3 regions of the Pseudoalteromonas sp. 20-92 genome follow, and region 3 is predicted to be linked to each of the others. Evidence: predicted binding sites of a transcription regulator. Region 3 holds the regulator's gene; each other region holds the start of a gene.
What was found. The regulator MetJ, encoded in region 3, represses methionine synthesis genes. The targets are predictions, from matches to a motif close to TAGACGTCTAGACGTCTA.

Region 1 (7,457 bases), on a different contig from region 3:
CTCGTAAAGCATGGTGCGCTCGGCAGCAAAATTACCTTTCTTTCCCTGTAGCTGCTTATCAAATAATACATCTGTTATAGAGACGAAGTTAGACTCCAAGCTATAACGTATTAAAAAATGATAATTACGAAATGGGTATTTTGTCCGCCATAAACGGCGTAACGGGTTGCGGCTATGCTTAATTGAGTTTGTAGCATTAGGGTTCGCGCAAATTTGAATGATATCGGCGCACACCATTTTTAAATCATAATCATTGAGCTGCGATAGCATAGCAAGTGCTTGGCAGGTAAATTTAGCTTTACTAAATGGGAAATTAACGGGTAGCATCACACCAAAATCTCGACAGCTAAGCGCGTCAAGAGGGATTACAGAATGAGCATTGATAGTTTTATTGAGTTTAGACCAAGACATATTTCTTCCTTGTAAATGAGTCTGGGTTAAAATACTACGTTAAATTATTTGTTAGAGCAAAAGTTTTTAACGCAGTATTTTAATGTTAAATTGCACCTTTTTGGCTCCATTGTAGGTCGTCATTTATGGCGTCATATTTTTGATTTATCTTTAACGCGCTAAAGCACGACCTACAAACAAAAAAGCCCGCCCTGTTTTAAACAGAGCGGGCTTTTAATCTTTAAAGCAATCGATTAAAAAAGCTCGTTTGCTTTGCTTACAATGTTTGCCACTGTAAAACCAAAGTGCTCAAACAACTCATTAGCTGGTGCTGACTCACCAAAGGTAGTCATACCTACTACTGCGCCGTTTAGGCCTACGTACTTGTACCAGTAATCAGCAATACCCGCTTCTACTGCTACGCGGCGTGTAACAGATGCCGGTAATACGCTTTCTTTATACTCTGCGCTTTGATCTTCAAAGGCATCAGTACATGGCATAGATACAACACGTACCTTTTTACCTTGGCTGCGTAGCTCAGTTGCTGAATCTTGTGCTAGTTGCACTTCAGAACCCGTCGCAATGAAAATAATCTCTGGATTGCCGTCACAGCTAAGGATGTAACCACCCTTTTTAACATCGCTTAATTGCTGTGCGTCACGCGCTTGTTGCTCAAGACCTTGGCGAGTAAAGATTAACGATGTAGGACCGTCTTTACGCTCAATAGCTTGTTGCCATGCAATTGCCGACTCAACTTGGTCACATGGACGCCAGTTGTATAAGTTAGGCGTTAAACGCATGCTTGCAATTTGCTCTACTGGTTGGTGAGTTGGACCATCTTCACCTAAACCAATTGAATCGTGCGTGTATACAAAAATGCTTGGTTGCTTCATTAATGCAGCCATACGTACGGCATTTTTTGCATATTCAACAAACATTAAGAACGTAGCACCGTAAGGAATAAAGCCTTTATGAAGAGCAATACCATTCATAATTGCCGACATACCAAACTCACGTACACCGTAGTAAATGTAGTTACCGCTTGCATCGTCGTGTGTTAAACCTTTAGAGCCATCCCAAATTGTTAAGTTTGAGCCTGCTAAATCGGCTGAGCCACCCATAAATTCTGGTAACAACGGACCAAATGCGTTTAATGCATTTTGCGATGCTTTACGAGACGCTGGGTTTGCAGGGTTTGCTTGTAATTGCTCAATGTACGCTTGAGATTTTTCAGCCCAATCGCCAGGCAGTTCGTTATTAATACGACGCTTATATTCAGCTGCAAGCTCTGGGTATGCTTTTGCGTATGCTGCAAATTTTTCGTCCCAGCTTGATTCAAGCTGCTGACCTTTTTCTTTGCTATCCCACTGTGCGTAAATATCATCAGGAATTTCGAACGCATCGCCAGTCCAACCTAAAAATTCGCGAGATGCTTTAATTTCGTCATCACCTAGTGGTGCACCGTGACAATCGTGGCTACCAGATTTGTTAGGTGACCCGTAACCAATAATTGTTTTACAACAAATTAGTGATGGTTTATCCGTAACACTTTTAGCTTCTGCAATTGCAGCACTTATAGCATCGCTGTCGTGGCCATCAACACCACTAATTACATGCCAACCATATGCTTTAAAGCGAGCTGGTGTGTCATCTGTAAACCAACCTTCTACTTCACCATCGATTGAAATGCCGTTGTCATCCCAAAATGCAACAAGTTTACCCAGACCTAATGTGCCAGCAAGTGAACCAGCTTCATGAGAAATACCTTCCATAAGGCAGCCATCGCCCATAAATGCATAGGTAAAGTGATCAACAATATCGTGACCTTCACGGTTAAACTGTGCAGCTAGCGCTTTTTCAGCAATGGCCATACCTACGGCATTTGTGATCCCTTGACCTAATGGACCCGTAGTAGTTTCGATTCCCGGTGCATAGCCATATTCAGGGTGACCTGGTGTTTTAGAATGCATTTGACGGAAGTTTTTAATTTCGTCCAGTGGTAAGTCGTAACCACTTAGATGCAATAGAGAATAGATAAGCATTGAACCGTGGCCGTTTGAAAGAATAAATCTGTCACGGTCAGCCCACTCTGGATTAGTTGGGTTATGCTTTAGATAATCGCGCCATAATACTTCAGCGATATCGGCCATGCCCATAGGGGCTCCAGGGTGACCAGATTTGGCCTTTTGTACTGCGTCCATTGACAAGACGCGAATAGCATTTGCAAGTTCTTTGCGAGATGGCATGAATTCTCCTACCTTTATGTGTATTTGCGCGGGTATTTATGTGTTTGTTTATGCACCCAAGTAACTTGGGTTTGCTTATAGCGACCATTCTTACTTATTGTGGGGGCTGTGTGCAATTAAAAACCCTATAAAAGTGAGGCATTATGAATATTTTTTAAGACCAAAAAGTTATTAGTAATTTTATTTAGACGTCTAGGCGTAAAAACACTATGCAAGGTGTTTTGTTTTCGATAAAATACGCCCCTTAATTTTTTAGCGCTAATACCGACGTTTGTGAAGCGCAATATTTGTGAGCAGAAATACAATGGCAAAACATTTATTTACTTCTGAATCAGTTTCTGAAGGTCATCCGGATAAAATCGCCGATCAAATCTCTGATGCGGTACTTGATGCTATCCTAGAGCAAGACTCTCATGCCCGTGTTGCGTGCGAAACTTACGTAAAAACAGGTATGGTTATGGTTGGTGGTGAAATCACTACTAGCGCATGGGTTGATATTGAAGAAATTACACGTAAAACAGTACGTGAAATTGGCTACACGCATTCAGACATGGGTTTCGATGCAGATTCATGTGCAATTTTAAACACTATTGGTAAACAGTCTCCTGACATTAACCAAGGTGTTGACCGCACTAGCCCAGAAGAACAAGGTGCTGGCGACCAAGGTCTTATGTTTGGTTACGCATGTAACGAAACAGAAGTGCTAATGCCTGCGCCAATTACTTACTCACACCGTTTAGTACAGCGCCAAGCGCAAGTACGTAAAAGCGGCGAGCTTAACTGGTTACGTCCAGATGCAAAATCTCAAGTTACTTTTGCGTACGAAAATGGTAAGCCAGTAGGTATTGATGCAGTAGTACTATCTACTCAGCACAGCGAAGACATTTCACAAAAAGATTTAGTAGAAGCGGTGATGGAAACTATCATCAAGCCGGTACTTCCTGCAGAGCTTATTACAAGCGCGACTAAATTTTTCATTAACCCAACAGGTCGCTTTGTAATTGGCGGACCAATGGGCGATTGTGGTTTAACAGGTCGTAAAATCATCGTTGATACATACGGTGGTATGGCTCGTCACGGTGGTGGTGCTTTCTCTGGTAAAGATCCATCAAAAGTTGACCGCTCAGCTGCATACGCTGCACGTTACGTTGCTAAAAACGTAGTTGCGGCTGGCCTTGCTGATAAGTGTGAACTACAAGTTTCTTACGCAATCGGTGTTGCAGAGCCTACATCTATCAGCGTTGAAACCTTTGGTACAAGCAAGTTAGAAGAAAGCCGTTTAATCGAGCTTATTCGTGAACACTTTGACTTGCGCCCTTACGGCTTAATTCAAATGCTTGATTTAGAGCGCCCTATCTACCTTCCTACAGCGGCTTACGGCCACTTTGGTCGTGACGAATTCCCTTGGGAACGTACAGATAAAGCTGAAGCACTTCGCGCAGCTGCTGGCCTTTAATTGGTTAGGTAACTATCTAAATACAAAAAAAGCGCCAATTGGCGCTTTTTTTATGTATTATAAATAGCAGAATAAATTCAAGCTTAATTAAAATAACGGTACATTAATAAAAATATTAAGGCAATTTACTCTTTGTTGCTCGGTTTTTACTTATTCTTACATGGATGTAAGCCAGTAGCGCAGCGCAGGAGCCGTTACCGAGCCCACTAGGTTACAAACCTCACGCCGCGATTAAACAGCCCCTAGATTGAACAAATTTTAATCCTGAAAGGCCAACAAGCCCTAATCCACAGACTTTATTTTGTGATCGCACAGAAAGTAGCTCATAAGTTAAAATAATTTAATTTTACATATGGATGCCTTTATAAAGGAGTTCGGTTTATACTCTTTTTATTAAAAAGCTTTAGGGGTACTTAAATGGCCGACAATTTTCGCGTTATATTTGCTGGACTTGCTGATGGAATAGACAGTAACGCTGCATCTATCAACCTTGCAGATAAACTAAAAACCTCAGAAGAAAAAGTAGCTCTTTTTTTTAAAGGAAAGCCACTGTTTGCACCGAGCCATAAAGACAAAGCACTAAAACAAGCCAAACTATTAGCTAGTTTGGGCATTAAAAGTAAGTTGCAGGCAGTTTCAAATGCAGCTAATACCTCAACTGAGCAGCCTCAAAACAGTCAACGTGATGAACGTATTTTTGATGCCCTTGATTACATCACCAGTAGCTTAATTCGCCTTGAAGAAAAACTCGAAGAACTTGAACAACGCTTACCAGAAGAGCAATCAAAAAATCCTGAAATAGATGAAGATGACGATTGGCAAGACGACGATTTATTGCTTGATGAAGAGTTAGTAAGCACACCTAAAAAACGCAGTAATGTGCTTTTATATTCTTTAATAGCAACAGCCGTGACGTTACTTATTATATTGGCTGTATATTTGGCATTTCCTAGCTTATTTTCTTTATAATTGCATAGTGAAATCATCAAATGAATAATAACCGCGCACAGATAAGAAAATCTATCCGTGAAATACGTAATAACTTGTCAAAAAATCAACAAAATTTAGCGGCACAATCGCTATATATGAATTTTATTCAACATTTAAAAAGTAAAAAAACGAATAAAACAGAGCATATAGCAATCTACTTAAGCAATGATGGAGAACTAGATACCTCACTGTTAATTAAAGAGTTATGGAATCTAAATCACCACATTTACCTACCAGTAATCCACCCCTTCAATGGGACTAATTTACTCTTTCAGCGCTATGAAAAAAACTCACCCATGAGGGCAAACCGCTATGGTATCTTTGAACCTAAGCTCAACTGCTCTCAAATATGCCCATTAGCAGCGCTTGATTACCTCCTTATGCCGTTAGTTGCATTTGATAAACAAGGTAATCGCCTAGGAATGGGAGGCGGGTTTTATGATAGAACACTGGCGCGTTTACACGAACAAAATTGGCAAAAACCACAACTTATTGGCTTAGCACATGAATGTCAAAAAGTAGACGTGTTACCCATTGAGTCGTGGGATGTACCACTTAAAACTATTATCACTCCAGATAAAACCTACTGCTGGTAACACGTTAACTTGTATACTAGCAGCATACTTTTGATATAGATGAGCACACATTAATGACACAAGATGAATTAAAAAAAGCAGCTGCCTGGGCTGCACTCGAGTTTGTAAAAGAAAACACTATTGTAGGTGTCGGTACAGGCTCAACAGTTAACCATTTTATTGATGCCCTTGGCTCAGTAAAAGACACTATTGTAGGCGCTGTATCAAGCTCTGAAGCCTCTACCGTTCGTTTAAAAGAATTAGGTATTGAAGTATTTGAGCTCAATAACATTGATGTTTTGGATGTCTACGTTGATGGCGCTGATGAAATTAACGCTCAAAATGAAATGATTAAAGGTGGCGGTGCAGCCCTTACTCGCGAAAAAATAGTAGCGGCAGTAGCTAAACAATTTGTGTGTATTGTAGATGACACCAAATTAGTAGAAACGTTAGGTGACTTTCCGCTTCCGGTAGAAGTTATCCCTATGGCGCGCAGCTACGTTGCACGAGAATTATTAAAACTTGGTGGTGACCCTGTTTACCGTCAAGGTGTAGTTACCGATAATGGTAACGTTATATTAGATGTATTTAACTTAAAAATTACCAATGCCAAACAACTTGAAACACAAATTAACTCAATTGTTGGCGTAGTTACCAACGGCCTATTTGCGATGCGTGGTGCTGATAAAGTGATTATCGGCACTAAAAATGGGCCTCAAATTAAATAGGATGAGGTTATGAGTAAGGTATCGTTAGCAAAAGACAAAATTAAAATTCTCTTGCTTGAAGGTGTTCACCAAAGCGCTGTTGAAACGCTAAAGCGTAACGGTTACAGCAACATCGATTACGTTAAAACATCCTTACCTGAGGACGAACTAAAAGAACGCATTAAAGATGTACACTTTGTAGGCCTTCGTTCTCGCACTCATATAAGCGAAGCGGTATTAGATGCCGCTGAAAAGCTCGTTGCAGTTGGTTGTTTTTGTATTGGCACAAACCAAGTTGACCTAGACAGCGCACGCGAACGTGGTATTGCTGTATTTAACGCACCGTTTTCTAACACTCGTTCTGTTGCTGAACTTGTACTTGGCGAAATTCTGCTTTTACTACGTGGTATTCCAGCGCGTAATGCAGCAGCTCATCGTGGTGGCTGGTTAAAAACAGCAAATGGTTCGTTTGAAGCACGTGGTAAAACATTAGGTATTATTGGCTACGGTCACATTGGTACTCAGCTGGGTATTATGGCTGAAAACATCGGTATGAACGTGGAGTTTTACGATATCGAAGATAAGTTATCACTGGGTAATGCAAAACAAGTTCATAACCTAACTCAGCTATTACAACGCTCTGATATTATTAGCTTACACGTACCAGAAACGCCGCAAACTAAAAACCTAATCGGCACAGCTGAACTTGCTGTTATGAAGCAGGGATCTATTTTGATCAACGCTTCTCGCGGAACTGTTGTTGATATTGATGCACTTGCAGAAGCGCTTACCGAGAAAAAGCTAAGTGGTGCAGCAATCGATGTGTTCCCTACTGAGCCTAAATCTAACGATGAAGAATTTGTATCGCCACTGCGTCAATTCGACAATGTTATTTTAACACCACACATTGGTGGCTCGACACAAGAAGCACAAGAAAATATTGGCATCGAAGTAGCAGGTAAACTGGCTAAATACTCAGATAACGGCTCAACGATTACTGCGGTTAACTTCCCCGAGGTATCGCTACCAGAGCTTGCTAATCGTAGCCGTTTATTACACGTGCACCACAATCGTCCTGGCGTACTAACACAAA
Region 2 (7,457 bases), on a different contig from region 3:
ACTCTTTGAGTAAGTAACTTAAGGTTTCATCCACTATAGCGAGGTATTCGTCGTCTTTCATATTATCGGTTAAGCCAATGTCTAAATCGCTAGCAGATTTTCTAAACGGAAAATTTTTTTCACAATGTATAGAGCAGGTATAAGCGTATGCCTGATGCTGTAACATGGCCGCAGTGCCATCACCTTGGTGCACGTCTAAATCAAAAATAAGTACGTTAGTTACTTCACCCGATTCAATTAAAGTTTGCGTGGTAAAGGCAAGGTCGTTAACCATGCAGTAGCCTGAGCCAAAATCGGTATGTGCGTGGTGTGTCCCACCAGCAAGGTGACATGCTATGCCATGTTTTAGCGCTAAACGAGCCGTTTGTAATGTGCCTTGAGGGGCTGTAAATGTGCGCGCCATGAGCTTTTTTGACCAAGGTAGGCCAATGCGGCGCATGGCTTTTTCATCTAAGCGGTTGTTCCACAAATCGTGTATGTAATTTTCGCAGTGTATTAGCTCAAGTGGTGCTGGCGTGCCTAATATTGGCTCAACTAGGTTATCGCCAATCAAACCAAGCTCTTCAACATGCTGATATAAATGTGCAAACTTACTCATTGCAAAACGATGCTTTGGATCAAAGCTAAACGAATAGTTAGGATGATACACCAAAGGTAAATGTGGATTTAAAGTCATGTATTCACACGTTGAAAAATTTGCCCTATGGTAATCAACTAATCTAAATGAGTCTATTATTGTGCGTCGTGAATCAGCATAGTGAGTTCGCGATGCAGCAGCTCGTCATCGGCTAAATTTAATTCAATTAATCGCTTTAGATAAGTAATGCTATCTATATCAATATGACGGCACTTTAAACCGATGTGATCTGCTTCTATATGACACACAACTACTTCCATTTTTATTTCTATGTCGCTTTGAGGGAGTGTAAAACGCAGTATTGCATCGTTATTGGTGCAGCCTGTCAAAGCATCGCATTTGTTAATCAATGCGCCATGTAGAGATATATCAAGCAATTTACATGGGTATTGATGATCATTAAAAATTACCTGTGCATCGGTTGAAAATAATACACGAGAAAACTGACGACGATTTTGCATATCCTAATTTAGCCTTATTGTTTTTATAATAAATTAATCATAGCGGGTAATTCTCTACATGCTAGAAAATAAGTGCTTAGAATGCTGGTGGCATAAAAAAGCCCCGCATAAATGCAGGGCTTAGTGTTACTGTAATAAATTAGCTTCAGTGAAGATTAGCCAATTTTTTTGTACTTAATACGTTTAGGTTGAGCTGCTGCTGCACCGAGTGTCTTTTTAAGCCACTCTTCGTATTCAGTGTAGTTACCATCAAAGAAGTTAATTACACCTTCGTCGCGGTAATCTAAAATGTGCGTTGCAATACGGTCAAGGAACCAACGGTCATGCGAGATACACATTACACAACCAGGGAACTCTAAAATAGCATTCTCAAGTGCACGTAGGGTTTCAACGTCCAAGTCATTGGTTGGCTCATCCAGAAGTAACACATTGCCGCCCGCTTTTAATAACTTAGCAAGGTGCAAGCGGTTACGCTCACCACCAGATAGGTCTTTAACAAACTTTTGCTGATCGTTACCTTTAAAGTTAAAGCGACTTACATACGCTCGGCTTGGAAACTCAAAGTTACCAATTTTTAATACGTCTTGACCGTCTGATATTTCTTGGAAAACAGTTTTGCTTTCATCCATACCGTCACGGAACTGATCAACAGTAGCTAGGTGTACTGTTTCACCAACGCTGATACTACCGCTGTCTTGTTCTTGCTCACCGCTTATCATTTTAAACAGTGTTGATTTACCCGCGCCATTCGCACCAATAATGCCTACAATGGCACCTTTTGGCATGCTAAAGCTTAAATCGTCAATTAAAACGCGATCGCCAAAACTCTTACGAAGATTAGTTACTTCAAGCACTTGGTCGCCTAAACGTGGGCCAGGTGGAATAAACATTTCGTTAGTTTCGTTACGCTTTTGGTAATCAGACTGCTGCATTTCAGTAAACTGAGCCATACGTGCTTTTGACTTAGCTTGACGACCTTTAGGGTTTGAACGAACCCATTCAAGTTCTTGCGCAATTGATTTTTGACGTGCTTTTTCAGATTTTTGTTCTTGCTGTAAGCGCGCATCTTTTTGTTCAAGCCAAGAAGAGTAATTACCTTCCCACGGAATACCTTCACCACGGTCAAGCTCTAATATCCAGCCAGCTACATTATCAAGGAAGTAACGGTCATGCGTTACTGCCACAACAGTGCCTTCGTAATCGTGTAAGAAGCGCTCTAACCATGCAACCGACTCAGCATCCAAGTGGTTAGTTGGTTCATCGAGAATAAGCATGTCTGGTTTTTCAAGTAATAATCGACATATAGCAACACGACGACGCTCACCACCTGAAAGGTGCTCAATTTTAGCATCCCATTCTGGTAGGCGAAGTGCATCAGCAGCACGCTCTAAAACGTTATCAATGTTGTGACCATCGTGCGCTTGAATAACCGCTTCAAGCTCGCCTTGCTCTTTTGCAAGTGCATCAAAGTCAGCACCTTCCATTGCGTACTCGTTGTATACTTCGTCAAGACGGCTAAGTGCATGTTTAACTTCGCCAACGGCTTCTTCGACAATTTCGCGCACTGTTTTGCTTTCGTCCAGTACTGGCTCTTGCGGTAAATAACCAATTTTTGTACCAGGCTGAGGATGTGCTTCACCTTCAAAGTCTTGGTCAACACCGGCCATAATGCGTAGTAACGTAGATTTACCAGAACCGTTTAAACCAAGCACACCAATTTTAGCGCCAGGGAAAAAGTGCAACGAAATATCTTTTAAGATAGTGCGCTTAGGTGGCACAACCTTAGATACTCGACTCATCGAGAATATAAATTTATCAGGTAAAACCATGAAAGGAGCCTTCAAATAATAATAAAATTTTCAATGTTGTATTGTAGTGGCTGACAGGTGAAACAGTCAACGAATGGCGGGTTTTAAAGCACTAAAGCATGCTTGTAAGTAAAGTATAAAATCATGAATAAATTTCATTTAGACATCTATACATCTAGAGGTTGATATTTTTTACTTTCAGTTCATAATTAAGCTTCGGTTTTTATGAGCGGGAGTAAGGTATGCCAATTACAGTAAAAGACGAGTTGCCGGCAATTGCACGTTTACGTCAAGAAAACGTATTTGTAATGCCAAAAAGTCGTGCAAAAACGCAAGAAATACGCCCAATGCGTTTGGCTATTTTAAACTTAATGCCTAATAAAGTAGAAACCGAAGTTCAGTTTATTCGTTTGCTTGCCAACTCGCCTTTACAAGTAAATGTAGAACTACTGCGCCTCGACACTCACCGCAGTAGCAGTAATTCAGAAGAGCACCTTGATACTTTTTACCGTTATTTTTCTGAGGTTAAAGACAACAATTACGATGCATTAATAGTAACCGGTGCGCCACTTGCGCATTTAGAATACGACGATGTAGCGTATTGGGATGAACTAAAAGTCATTATTGATTGGGCTGAGCAACACGTTACCTCTACGTTGTTTTCGTGTTGGGCAGCGCATGCAGCGTTATATCACCGTTACAATTTAAAGCGCGATTTAAAAGACGATAAACTGTGTGGCGTATTTACTCACCAGTGTTATTTTGATCACGGTGCACTGACTCGCGGATTCGACGATACCTTTTTGGTACCGCACTCACGCTACGGCCATATTGATATAAATAAAATAAACGCCTGCGACGAGCTAGTTGTACTGGCAGGTTCTGAGCGAGTAGGGGCTTACTTACTTAAAAATAAATCGGGTAGCCAAGTGTTTATAACCGGCCACCCAGAGTACGACGCCGACTCGCTAAAAGCAGAATACGAGCGCGATTGTAAAAAAAGCCCTAATGCACCAAAACCCGAAAATTACTTTCCGGATGACGATGCAACCAAACAACCTTCAAAAACGTGGCAAAGCCATGCTTTTTTACTTTTTTCGAACTGGTTAAATTACTACGTGTACCAAACCACACCGTATGATATTAATTTAGTTAGCCAAGACGTGAGGACTAACAACTATGCCGAATAACGCGCCTACAAATAATAAACAAGCCGAAATAAGTGCCGCATTAAAAGAACGCATTTTAATTTTAGATGGCGCTATGGGCACCATGATCCAAGATCATAAGCTAGAAGAAGAAGACTATCGCGCAGAGCGTTTTAAAGACTGGCATGTATTAATTAAAGGCAATAACGATTTATTAAGCCTAACTAAGCCCGACTTAATCACTGATATTCATCGTGGTTTTTTATCAGCGGGCGCCGATATTATTGAAACCAACACGTTTAACTCGACCACTATTTCGATGGAAGATTATGACATGGCAAGCCTAAGCCGTGAAATAAACCTAGAGTCGGCTAAATTAGCACGCGCAATTTGCGATGAATTTACGGCTAAAACGCCAGAAAAACCACGCTATGTAGCGGGTGTTTTAGGGCCGACATCTAAAACGTGTTCAATTTCGCCAGACGTAAACGATCCGGGTTACCGAAATGTCACCTTTGATAAGCTAGTTACTGCGTATGTAGAGTCTACCCTTGCATTAATGGAAGGCGGCGCCGATTTAATACTTATTGAAACCATATTCGACACCCTCAATGCAAAAGCTGCCTCGTTTGGCGTTGAAGAAGCCTTTGAGCAAGCAGGGCGTAAATTACCAGTTATGATCTCGGGCACTATTACCGATGCGTCAGGCCGTACGCTTTCGGGGCAAACAACCGAGGCGTTTTATAACTCTATTCGCCATATCAAACCTATTTCAATTGGCCTTAACTGCGCCCTTGGCCCTGATTTACTGCGCCAATACGTAGAAGAGTTGTCGCGCGTGTGCGAAACCTTTACGTCGGTACACCCTAATGCGGGCTTGCCTAATGAGTTTGGTGAATACGACTTAGAAGCGCCTGAAATGGCAGCCGAAATTATCGATTGGGGTAAATCGGGCTTTATTAATATAGTAGGTGGATGTTGTGGCACCACGCCTGCGCATATTCGCGCTTTTGCAAAAGGTTTAGCGGGCGTTAAACCACGCCAACTACCAGAGCTTGAAGTACGCATGCGTTTATCAGGCCTTGAAGCCTGTAACTTAAATTAAGGAGCCAGCATGACCCAACAAATAGCAGTATTTACTAATGTCGGCGAACGTACCAATGTAACCGGTTCTGCCATGTTTAAACGTTTAATCATGGAAGAAGACTTTGAAGCCGCGCTAACAGTGGCCCGCGAACAAGTAGAAAATGGCGCACAGGTTATTGATATAAACATGGACGAAGCCATGTTGGACTCAAAAGCCGCTATGGTTAAGTTTTTAAACTTAATAGCCTCAGAGCCTGATATTTCACGCGTACCCATTATGGTCGACTCCTCTAAATGGGAAGTAATAGAAGCAGGCCTAAAGTGTATTCAAGGTAAGGCTATTGTTAATTCTATATCGCTAAAAGAGGGCGAAGAGCCGTTTATTCGCCAAGCTAAAATAATAAAACGTTTTGGTGCAGCTGCCGTTGTAATGGCATTTGATACCGACGGGCAAGCCGACACGGCAGACCGTAAGTTCGCAATATGTGCGCGCAGTTATAAAATATTGGTAGAAGACATTGGCTTTGCGCCAGAAGATATTATATTCGATCCTAATATATTTGCCGTAGCCACCGGTATAGAAGAGCACGACAACTACGCTGTAGAATTTATTGAAGGCACACGCCGCATTAAGCAAAACTTACCGCACTGTAAAGTGTCGGGCGGTGTATCTAATGTATCGTTTTCATTTAGAGGTAATAACCCAGTACGTGAAGCTATTCACTCGGTATTTTTATACCACGCCATAAAAGCGGGTATGGATATGGGGATTGTGAATGCAGGGCAGCTCGCTGTTTACGACGACATACCAGAGGAGCTTCGTAAAGCCGTTGAAGACGTAATACTTAACACAGACCCAGGCGCAGGCGAGCGTTTAGTAGAGCTTGCACCAAAATACTCTGGTATGGCACAAGCCGAGCGAGTAGAAGATTTAGAATGGCGCACATGGCCTGTTGAAAAACGCCTTGAGCACGCGCTTGTAAAAGGCATTACTACCTTTATAGATGAAGATACCGAAGAGTGCCGCGCTGCTGCCGATAAACCTATTCACGTAATTGAAGGGCCGTTAATGGATGGCATGAACGTGGTAGGTGATTTATTTGGCGCAGGTAAAATGTTTTTACCACAAGTGGTTAAATCGGCGCGCGTAATGAAACGAGCCGTAGCCTACCTAGACCCATTTATTGAAGCCGAAAAAGAAGAAGGTTCAACCAATGGTAAAATAGTGATGGCGACCGTAAAAGGCGACGTACACGACATAGGTAAAAATATTGTAGGCGTTGTACTGCAATGTAATAACTATGAAGTAATCGACTTAGGTGTAATGGTACCTGCCGATAAAATACTGCAAACCGCAATCGACGAAAAAGCCGATATTATTGGTTTATCGGGCTTAATTACCCCATCGCTTGACGAAATGGTACACGTAGCAAAAGAAATGAAACGCCGTGGTTTTGAACTGCCGCTACTCATTGGTGGTGCAACTACCTCTAAAGCGCACACCGCAGTAAAAATTGAGCCGCAATATGATAAAGGCGTTGTGTATGTAAATAACGCAAGCCGTGCAGTAGGTGTGGTTTCAAACTTATTATCAAAAGACATTAAACCTGACTTTTTAGCTAAAACTAAAGCTGAATATGTAAAAGTACGCGAGCAACAAGCACGTAAAAAACCACGCTCTAAGCCTGTTACAATCCAGCGCGCACGCGATAACGCAGCACAACTCGATTGGGATAACTACACGCCTCCAGTGCCTAAAAAGCTGGGCGTGACTGAGTTTAAAAATGTATCAATCGCGACTTTACGTAAATATATAGACTGGACGCCATACTTTATGACGTGGTCAATTGCCGGTAAATACCCGCGCATAATGGACGATGAAGTAGTAGGCGAGCAAGCACAAAGCTTATTTAAAGACGCTAACGATATGTTAGACGACCTTGAAAAAGCAGGCAGTTTACAACCACTTGGTGTAATTGGTTTATTCCCGGCTAACCGCGTTGGGGACGACATAGAAATATACACCGACGAAACGCGCAAAACGCTGTTAACTACTTCGTGCCATTTACGTCAGCAAACCGAAAAAACCGACTTTGCTAACTACTGCCTAGCCGACTACATAGCACCAAAAGGCATGCCTGATTACTTTGGCGCGTTTGCAGTAACGGGCGGCCTAGAAGAAGACGATTTAGCAAATGCGTTTGACGCACAGCAAGATGACTACAACAAAATAATGGTTAAAGCCGTTGCCGATAGGCTCGCCGAAGCGTTTGCAGAATACCTGCACGAAAAAGTACGTAAAGAGTATTGGGGTTTT
Region 3 (7,457 bases):
GTTAAATAAAAACGGCAGCCACTTTAGGCTGCCGTAATGCTACCTTAAATTTTGGACCAGCCAATACAAATCAGAATGTACACCCGCTGCAGTGACCTCTTTACCAGCACCAGGGCCTTGGATAACGAGCGCGTTATCGCTATACCACTTACTATTTATAACAAAAATATTATCTCCTGGCGTTAAACTAGCCAAAACATCACTTTGTAATACATACGCGATACCGACTTTCGCTATTACTTCATTTTCTGCGATTTCGAGCAAGCCTGTATAACGAAGCACCGAATTTTGTGCCTTAGCTCTCTTTGCATGCTCTTGAATAAAGCTATCTAACTGGGATTTTTTACTTAAAAAATCATCCCAACTCCCTTGCGCAAGTTCATCAGGCATTAATGCCGAAAGACTAATATCCTCAAGATTTAATTCAACCCCCAACTCTCTGGCTAAAATAAGCAATTTTCGCTGCATATCACGCCCAGATAAATCCTCGCGAGGATCGGGCTCCGTAAAACCCATTTTTTGCGCTTCAAGCACTAAATCTGAAAATATAATCGAACCATCATACTTACTACACAACCACGATAACGTCCCAGAAAACACGCCCTCAATACGTGTTATTTTATCGCCACTATTTTGTAAATCAGCAAGCGCAAAATTAATGGGTAAACCAGCCCCCACACTGGTGTTATAACGCCAATGTAAGTTGCGTTCAGAGATACTTGTACGTAGTGCTTTATACCAATTAGTAGGAGCTGTACCTGCATACTTATTAGCGCTTATTAAATGACAATCCATTTCTACAAAATCAGGATATAACCGGCTAAACTTTTCACTCGCTGTTATATCTACAATCACTTTATGTTCGTAATCAAGTTCATCAATTGCATTTAATAATGTTTGGTTTTGATAATCAGACGCTTCAAGTTGAAACTGGGTTTTCCATTGCGATACACCAATCCCATTAGGATTAAAAAGCATTTTTTGAGAGCGCACTAAGCCAACAAGCTTAATACTAAAGTCATCTGACAAGCGCTCAACTTGAGTAGATAACTGTTCAATAAACACCTCACCTACATTACCAAGTCCAGCGACTATTAAAGCAATTTCCTGCCCTTTGTTAATCAGCTTATCGTGTAATATGCTAAGTATATCGCTATCAATCACTTGATCAGTAAGTAATAAAATATAGCCGCTATCTTGGTGTGCAAATCGTGGTTCAATCGCATGTGCATTTAATAAATTAATCGCCAATAAGTGCAATTTACTAATATCTTGCTCAGGCGCTATCACAGCACACCCGTGTAAGCTCGATTCGTTAATATTAGCTCGACCTTCAAAATAGCTAATAACCTGATGCGTCGAAATAGCTGGCACAACTAAGTACGTCTCACCATTTTGACTAAAGTGATGCAAGCTATGCTGAATAAGCTGACTCACATGCGCAATATCTCCTTCACTTAAGTTTTCAACTATCAATAAATCAATATTTTGTAACGTTGTTATAAAGCGCTTTTGTTTGGCACTACCTTCTTTAACGATGTCAGTAGAGCTAGCTTGTGCATCAAAACTACTTCGTACTGATAATTTTATATCCGTATTTTTAAGAGGAGATAATGTTTTAGCATGCAATACGGGGTTACCTAGCCGTGCCAATAAATTGGCCTGTCCACGACACACCTTCGCGTATTTAATCGCTTTACTAACTTTACGAGGGTCGGTACTAAATACACCTTGTGTATCAGTCCAAATACAGACTTGTTTTGCATGACAATAATTAGCGAGTAAGGTCGCACTATAATCACTTCCATTACGACCAAGCGTTACAGTATCCCCTGCTGTATTAGCTGCAATAAATCCAGTTACAACGTTAATTTTATTATGCGCAATTAAGTTTGCGCACTGTTGAGTATTTTGTTCATGTAATAACTGCCCATCATTTAATGTAAATAAAGCACGCGCATCGTGAACACACGCATCAACATTAAGCTCCTGCAGGTAAGCAGCGAGTACGCGTGCTGACCATAACTCTCCATGAGCAAGCAATTGGGCTTCTTGTAGCTGCCCTGTTTGCGCTAACAGCGTTATTGTTGATAGCTCTTCATTCAATTTTTTTAGAGCGTTACACTTTGTATTAGCTTGTAATAACTGCTCTATTAAATCTATTTGATGATTATTTAACTGTAATAAAATATCAGCAATTACATGTGTATCTTGCTGCTGGTAACTTTGCCATAACTTAACTAGTGTATCGGTTGTTTTCCCAGCTGCTGATACCACAACGCAATCACCAGGTTGTGTGTGCTCTAATATAATACCCGCAACACTTTTGTAACGCTGTGCTGAACTTAAACTCGAACCGCCAAATTTATGTATATTTTTAGTCATGTTAGTTACCAAAGCGCGGGGTAAGCGGCACTTAACTTAGCATCACCGCTCGATGTTCCCGCACCTTTAGTTAATCGATTTGTATTGTTTTTTCTGCCAGGTTTTACAAGTGTAAATACACGTTCAAGATCTGCTAATAAATCTTCAATGTCTTCTATTCCGACAGAAACACGAATAAGCGTATCACCAACGCCGGCTTCTAAGCGCGCTGTTGCATCCATCCCTGCATGCGTCATGGTCGCAGGGTGGCATATTAAGCTCTCAACGCCGCCTAGCGACTCAGCTAAACTAAAGTTATGTAGACTAGTTAAAAATGCCGCTGCATCGTTTATGTCGCCTTTAATATCAAAGCTAACCATGCCACCAAAACCAAGCTGCTGTGCTTTCGCTAATTCATGTTGGGGGTGCGACTCAAGCCCAGGGTAATAAACTTGGCTAACGAACTCAGATTCTTCGAGATACTGAGCTATTGCTAATGCATTTTCTTGATGCTGCCTTAAGCGCACATTTAAAGTACGTAAACCACGAAGCGTTAAATAGCTATCAAAAGGTGCCCCTGTGATACCAATGTTATTAGCCCACCAAGCAAGCTCGTCACCGATCTCTTGTGTTGCAGCAATAACAGCACCGCCCACTACATCTGAGTGTCCGTTAATATATTTAGTGGTTGAATGCACCACAATATCTACACCAAACTTAATCGGATTTTGTAAAGCAGGCGATAAAAATGTATTGTCAGCGGCCACCAGTGCGCCACACTGCTTAGCAATATCAGTAACCGCTTTAATATCAGTTAAACGTAGTACAGGGTTACTTGGTGTTTCAATCCAAATGAGTTTTGGTTTAATTACTAATATTTTTTGAAGACTTTCTGGTTTTGTTAAATCTAAAACCTCAAGCTTTAGCAAGCCACGCCTTTGCAGGGACGTAAATAAACGGTAGCTTCCACCGTAGCAGTCGTGTGGGATCACTAACGTGTCATCGTAATTAAGCAGCTGAGTTGCTAAATGTACAGCCGCCATGCCTGTGGCTGTAATTATGCCGCGTACTCCCCCTTCGAGCTCAGCAAGGGTCTCAGCTAAGATATCGCGGTTAGGATTACCGCTACGGCCATAATCATATTGGCGTTTAGTATCAAAATCGGCAAACGAATAAGTAGTCGATAAATAGATTGGCGCGACCACTGCACCGTGGTGTTTATCGGCTTCAACGCCACTACGGACCGCAATGGTTGCTTTGTTTTTTTCGCTCATATTCGTCACCTGATTAATTTGGATGTTTAGACGTCTAAAAGAGTAGTTTATTCAATTTGAGAAGTCAAAACATTTAAACAGCTAGATGGCCAAACAACTAGTATTTGACTATCTTTTTTAAATCGATAGAATTTCACGCATATTCACACGCATTTTAGCGCATGTGAGCAATTAATAATCTGAGGCAACGATACATCTTATGGCTAAATGGAATGGTGAGTATATTCACCCATACGCAGAACACGGGAAAAAATCAGAACAAGTTAAGAAGATCACCGTTTCGATCCCACTGAATGTATTAAAGGTATTAACTGACGAACGTACTCGTCGTCAAATTAATAACCTGCGTCACGCAACAAACAGTGAGCTACTATGTGAAGCGTTTTTACATGCATTTACAGGTCAACCTTTACCTAATGACGATGACTTACGTAAAGATAACGCTGAAAAAGTACCAGAAGAAGTGAAAAAAATAATGCAAGAAATGGGGTTAGAAGTCCCTGTTTTAGATGACGAATAAATAGATAAAGTAAAATAAAAAAACCTCAGTAATTACTGAGGTTTTTTTATGATTAAATTTTACGGTATAGGTTTACTGCATATAGCTTTCTGGCAAATCAATTTGTGCCACACCCGACTCAACAGCAGCAAGAGCAACCGCTCTTGCTATACGTGGTAATAAACGTGGATCCATCGGTTTTGGAATAATATATTGAGCACCAAATTCCAGCTTATCAACACCAGCAGCTTTTAGGACCTCTGCTGGTACAGGCTCTTTTGCAATACTACGAATCGCTTCTACTGCTGCTATTTTCATTTCATCGTTAATTGCACTTGCGCGCACATCTAGTGCACCACGAAAAATAAACGGGAAACACAAAACATTATTCACTTGGTTTGGATAATCAGAACGCCCTGTCGCCATAATTAAATCGTTGCGCGCGCTGTGTGCAAGTGCGGGGTCAATTTCAGGGTCGGGGTTTGAGCACGCAAACACAACCGGCTTATCAGCCATCAGTTTTAAATCATCGGCTGCTAACAAATTAGGCCCAGATACACCAACAAATACATCAGCATCAGCAATAACATCTTGCAACGTACGCTTATCCGTATTGTTAGCGAATAGTTGTTTGTACTCGTTTAAATCATCACGACGAGTATGAATAACGCCTTTACGGTCAAGCATGTAAATGTGTTCACGCAGTGCACCACACTTAATTAACAGTTCCATACAGGCAACGGCAGCCGCACCAGCACCTAAACATACTATAATAGCCTCTTCTATCGATTTCTCTTGCACTTCAAGTGCATTCAACATACCAGCGGCTGTTACAATTGCAGTGCCGTGTTGATCGTCATGAAAAACCGGAATACTACAGCGCTCAATCAATGCCTTTTCAATTTCAAAACACTCTGGGGCTTTAATATCTTCAAGATTAATACCACCAAATGTATCGGCAATATTAGCAACCGTGTTAATAAAGTCTTCTGTTGTTTTATGCTTCACTTCGATATCAATAGAATCAAGGCCTGCAAAGCGCTTAAATAACAGCGCCTTGCCTTCCATTACAGGCTTTGATGCCAAAGGGCCTAAATTACCCAAGCCCAAAATTGCAGTACCATTAGTGATAACTGCAACCATATTACCTTTACCGGTATATTTATAAGCATTTGCAGGATCAGCAGCAATTTCACGCACAGGTTCAGCAACACCTGGGCTATATGCTAAAGCTAAATCTTGAACCGTTTCGGCAGGCTTGGTTAGCTCAATGCTGATTTTTCCTGGAACGGGATGAGAATGGTAATGTAGTGCTTGTTCACGAAAGTCTGACATAACGCGATTGTATCCTGCAATTTAAGTTAAAGTGAGAGGTGTTGTCTGGGTTACGATACCCTTATTATTTTTAAATTCCAAGCAATATCAGGTCTATCCTGTTATATGCTAGATTCATTAATTTTAAGAGGTTTTTCAGTAACTTTGCGAAGATATAGCGACATTTCATAAATAGAAATTCATATAAAAAGCATTTTTAGAGGTACTTTTAGCCGCGAGCCATTTTCTCTAAAAACGACTATCAAATTTTTAGTATAAATAACTATAAACAGCTTAATAGTCTACTTTAAAAACATTTATCTTCACGTTAGCTACATTTAACAACTTAGTTAAAAAATGAACACTTCAAAATATAGAGACTATTACGTACTTTGTCTGCAAAGGTTTATGCATACTCAGAATAAGAACAAGAAATAGTTATGCAAAGGAGATAACGTATAAATAGGCAGGAAAAGCACGTAAAGATAAATTTCAGGCACAAAAAAAGCACCCTAAGGTGCTTCTTTTAACTAAATAGCAAAAATTACTTCTTGCTACCAAGTGCACCGAAACGCTTGTTGAAACGATCAACACGTCCGCCAGTGTCTAAAACTTTTTGCTTACCAGTGTAAAACGGGTGACACGCAGAACATACGTCTAAGTGAATGTTTTTACAAAGAGTAGAGCTTGTTTCGAATTCATTTCCGCATGAACATGTTGCTGAAATTACTTCGTACTTAGGGTGAATACCTTCTTTCATAGAAACCTCTAGTTAAGGCCGCATCGCTCTCCAAACCCGTAGTTTGGTACCATACGTCGTTAAAACAAATTTGTTGGTGGCGGATTTTATCCAACAACTACCGAGCACACAAGGTTTAATTATAATTTTTTGCTAAAAAAGTAACCAAATAATAAAATGACTATAATTTGCTAGTAGGTTTTTAACTGTATATTTAGTACATTACACCATTAATTTTATTGGTTGAGTTGTTATGCGTTTTGTTGAAGTTGCTATTAAAGTCCCATTACCGCGCACCTTTGATTATAAAGTAGATGAACAGCTCTCAGGCTTGGTTTCTGATCTGAAGCCCGGAATGCGCGTTTTGGTACCCTTTGGTAATCAGCGTAAAGTGGCTGTTATATTAGCAGTAAAAAAGAGTACTGAAGTACCTGAGAGTAAAATTAAAAGCATTTTTGAAGTTATCGACGATACCCCAATATTATCTAGCGAACATTTAGATCTCCTTAGTTTTACAGCGCGTTATTATTGTTACCCACTCGGCGAAACGATTCATATAGCTCTGCCTAGTGCACTACGCCAAGGTGAATCACCAGACAAAACAAGCATTAACATGGTAATGCTTACCGAAAAAGGCGCTAAAGTACCGTCATTAAAAGCTAAAACTCAACTCAACTTATTAAAACAGTTATCACAATCAGGTAAGTCATCGTTAACCGAACTAAAAGCACTTGGCTTTAGTAAAAAAACAATAGATAGCCTCATTGCTAAAGAACTCATCACACAAACTATCGAACACGATAACCAATGGCAAAGCGTTGCGCCAACCGTCGGTAGTAAACCGGTACTTAATAAAGAACAAGCAGTGGCCTGTACAGCAATCAATCAAAGTACCGGTTTTAGCAGCTTTTTATTAGAAGGCGTAACGGGCAGTGGTAAAACTGAAGTGTATTTACAGTGCTTAGAAGAAGTATTAAAACGTGGCGAGCAAGCCCTCGTACTCGTGCCCGAAATCGGCCTAACACCGCAAACGGTAAACCGTTTTCGTCGCCGCTTCCCAGATACACCTGTTATGCTTTGGCACTCAGCACTTACCGACAACGAACGCCTACAAACATGGCGATTTTGTGAAAAAGGCAGTTGTGCGATAGTTATTGGCACACGTTCGAGTATTTTTCTGCCATTTTTAAAACTCGGTATGATTGTTGTTGATGAAGAACACGACTCGTCATTTAAACAACAAGATACCCTTCGTTACCATGCTCGT

Region 1: a site for MetJ is predicted at 2,822-2,839, ahead of metK (methionine adenosyltransferase). Genes of this name have one in related genera too.
Region 2: a site for MetJ is predicted at 3,067-3,084, ahead of metA (homoserine O-succinyltransferase). Genes of this name have one in related genera too.

What each region holds. Positions count from the first base shown of each region.
Region 1 covers NZ_JANJGQ010000001.1:32,330-39,786, reverse strand. The annotation lists gene NRL14_RS00150 (hypothetical protein) at 1-411, opposite strand, end outside; gene tkt (transketolase) at 645-2,636, opposite strand; gene metK (methionine adenosyltransferase) at 2,941-4,092, shown strand; gene NRL14_RS00135 (hypothetical protein) at 4,510-5,061, shown strand; gene NRL14_RS00130 (5-formyltetrahydrofolate cyclo-ligase) at 5,082-5,678, shown strand; gene rpiA (ribose-5-phosphate isomerase RpiA) at 5,732-6,385, shown strand; gene serA (phosphoglycerate dehydrogenase) at 6,395-7,457, shown strand, end outside.
Region 2 covers NZ_JANJGQ010000001.1:153,353-160,809, forward strand. The annotation lists gene NRL14_RS00640 (histone deacetylase) at 1-676, opposite strand, end outside; gene NRL14_RS00645 (PilZ domain-containing protein) at 733-1,098, opposite strand; gene ettA (energy-dependent translational throttle protein EttA) at 1,254-2,927, opposite strand; gene metA (homoserine O-succinyltransferase) at 3,149-4,096, shown strand; gene NRL14_RS00660 (homocysteine S-methyltransferase family protein) at 4,086-5,159, shown strand; gene metH (methionine synthase) at 5,169-7,457, shown strand, end outside.
Region 3 covers NZ_JANJGQ010000013.1:66,822-74,278, reverse strand. The annotation lists gene metL (bifunctional aspartate kinase/homoserine dehydrogenase II) at 40-2,385, opposite strand; gene metB (cystathionine gamma-synthase) at 2,391-3,638, opposite strand; gene metJ (met regulon transcriptional regulator MetJ) at 3,838-4,158, shown strand; gene NRL14_RS12510 (malic enzyme-like NAD(P)-binding protein) at 4,231-5,472, opposite strand; gene rpmE (50S ribosomal protein L31) at 5,996-6,211, opposite strand; gene priA (primosomal protein N') at 6,444-7,457, shown strand, end outside.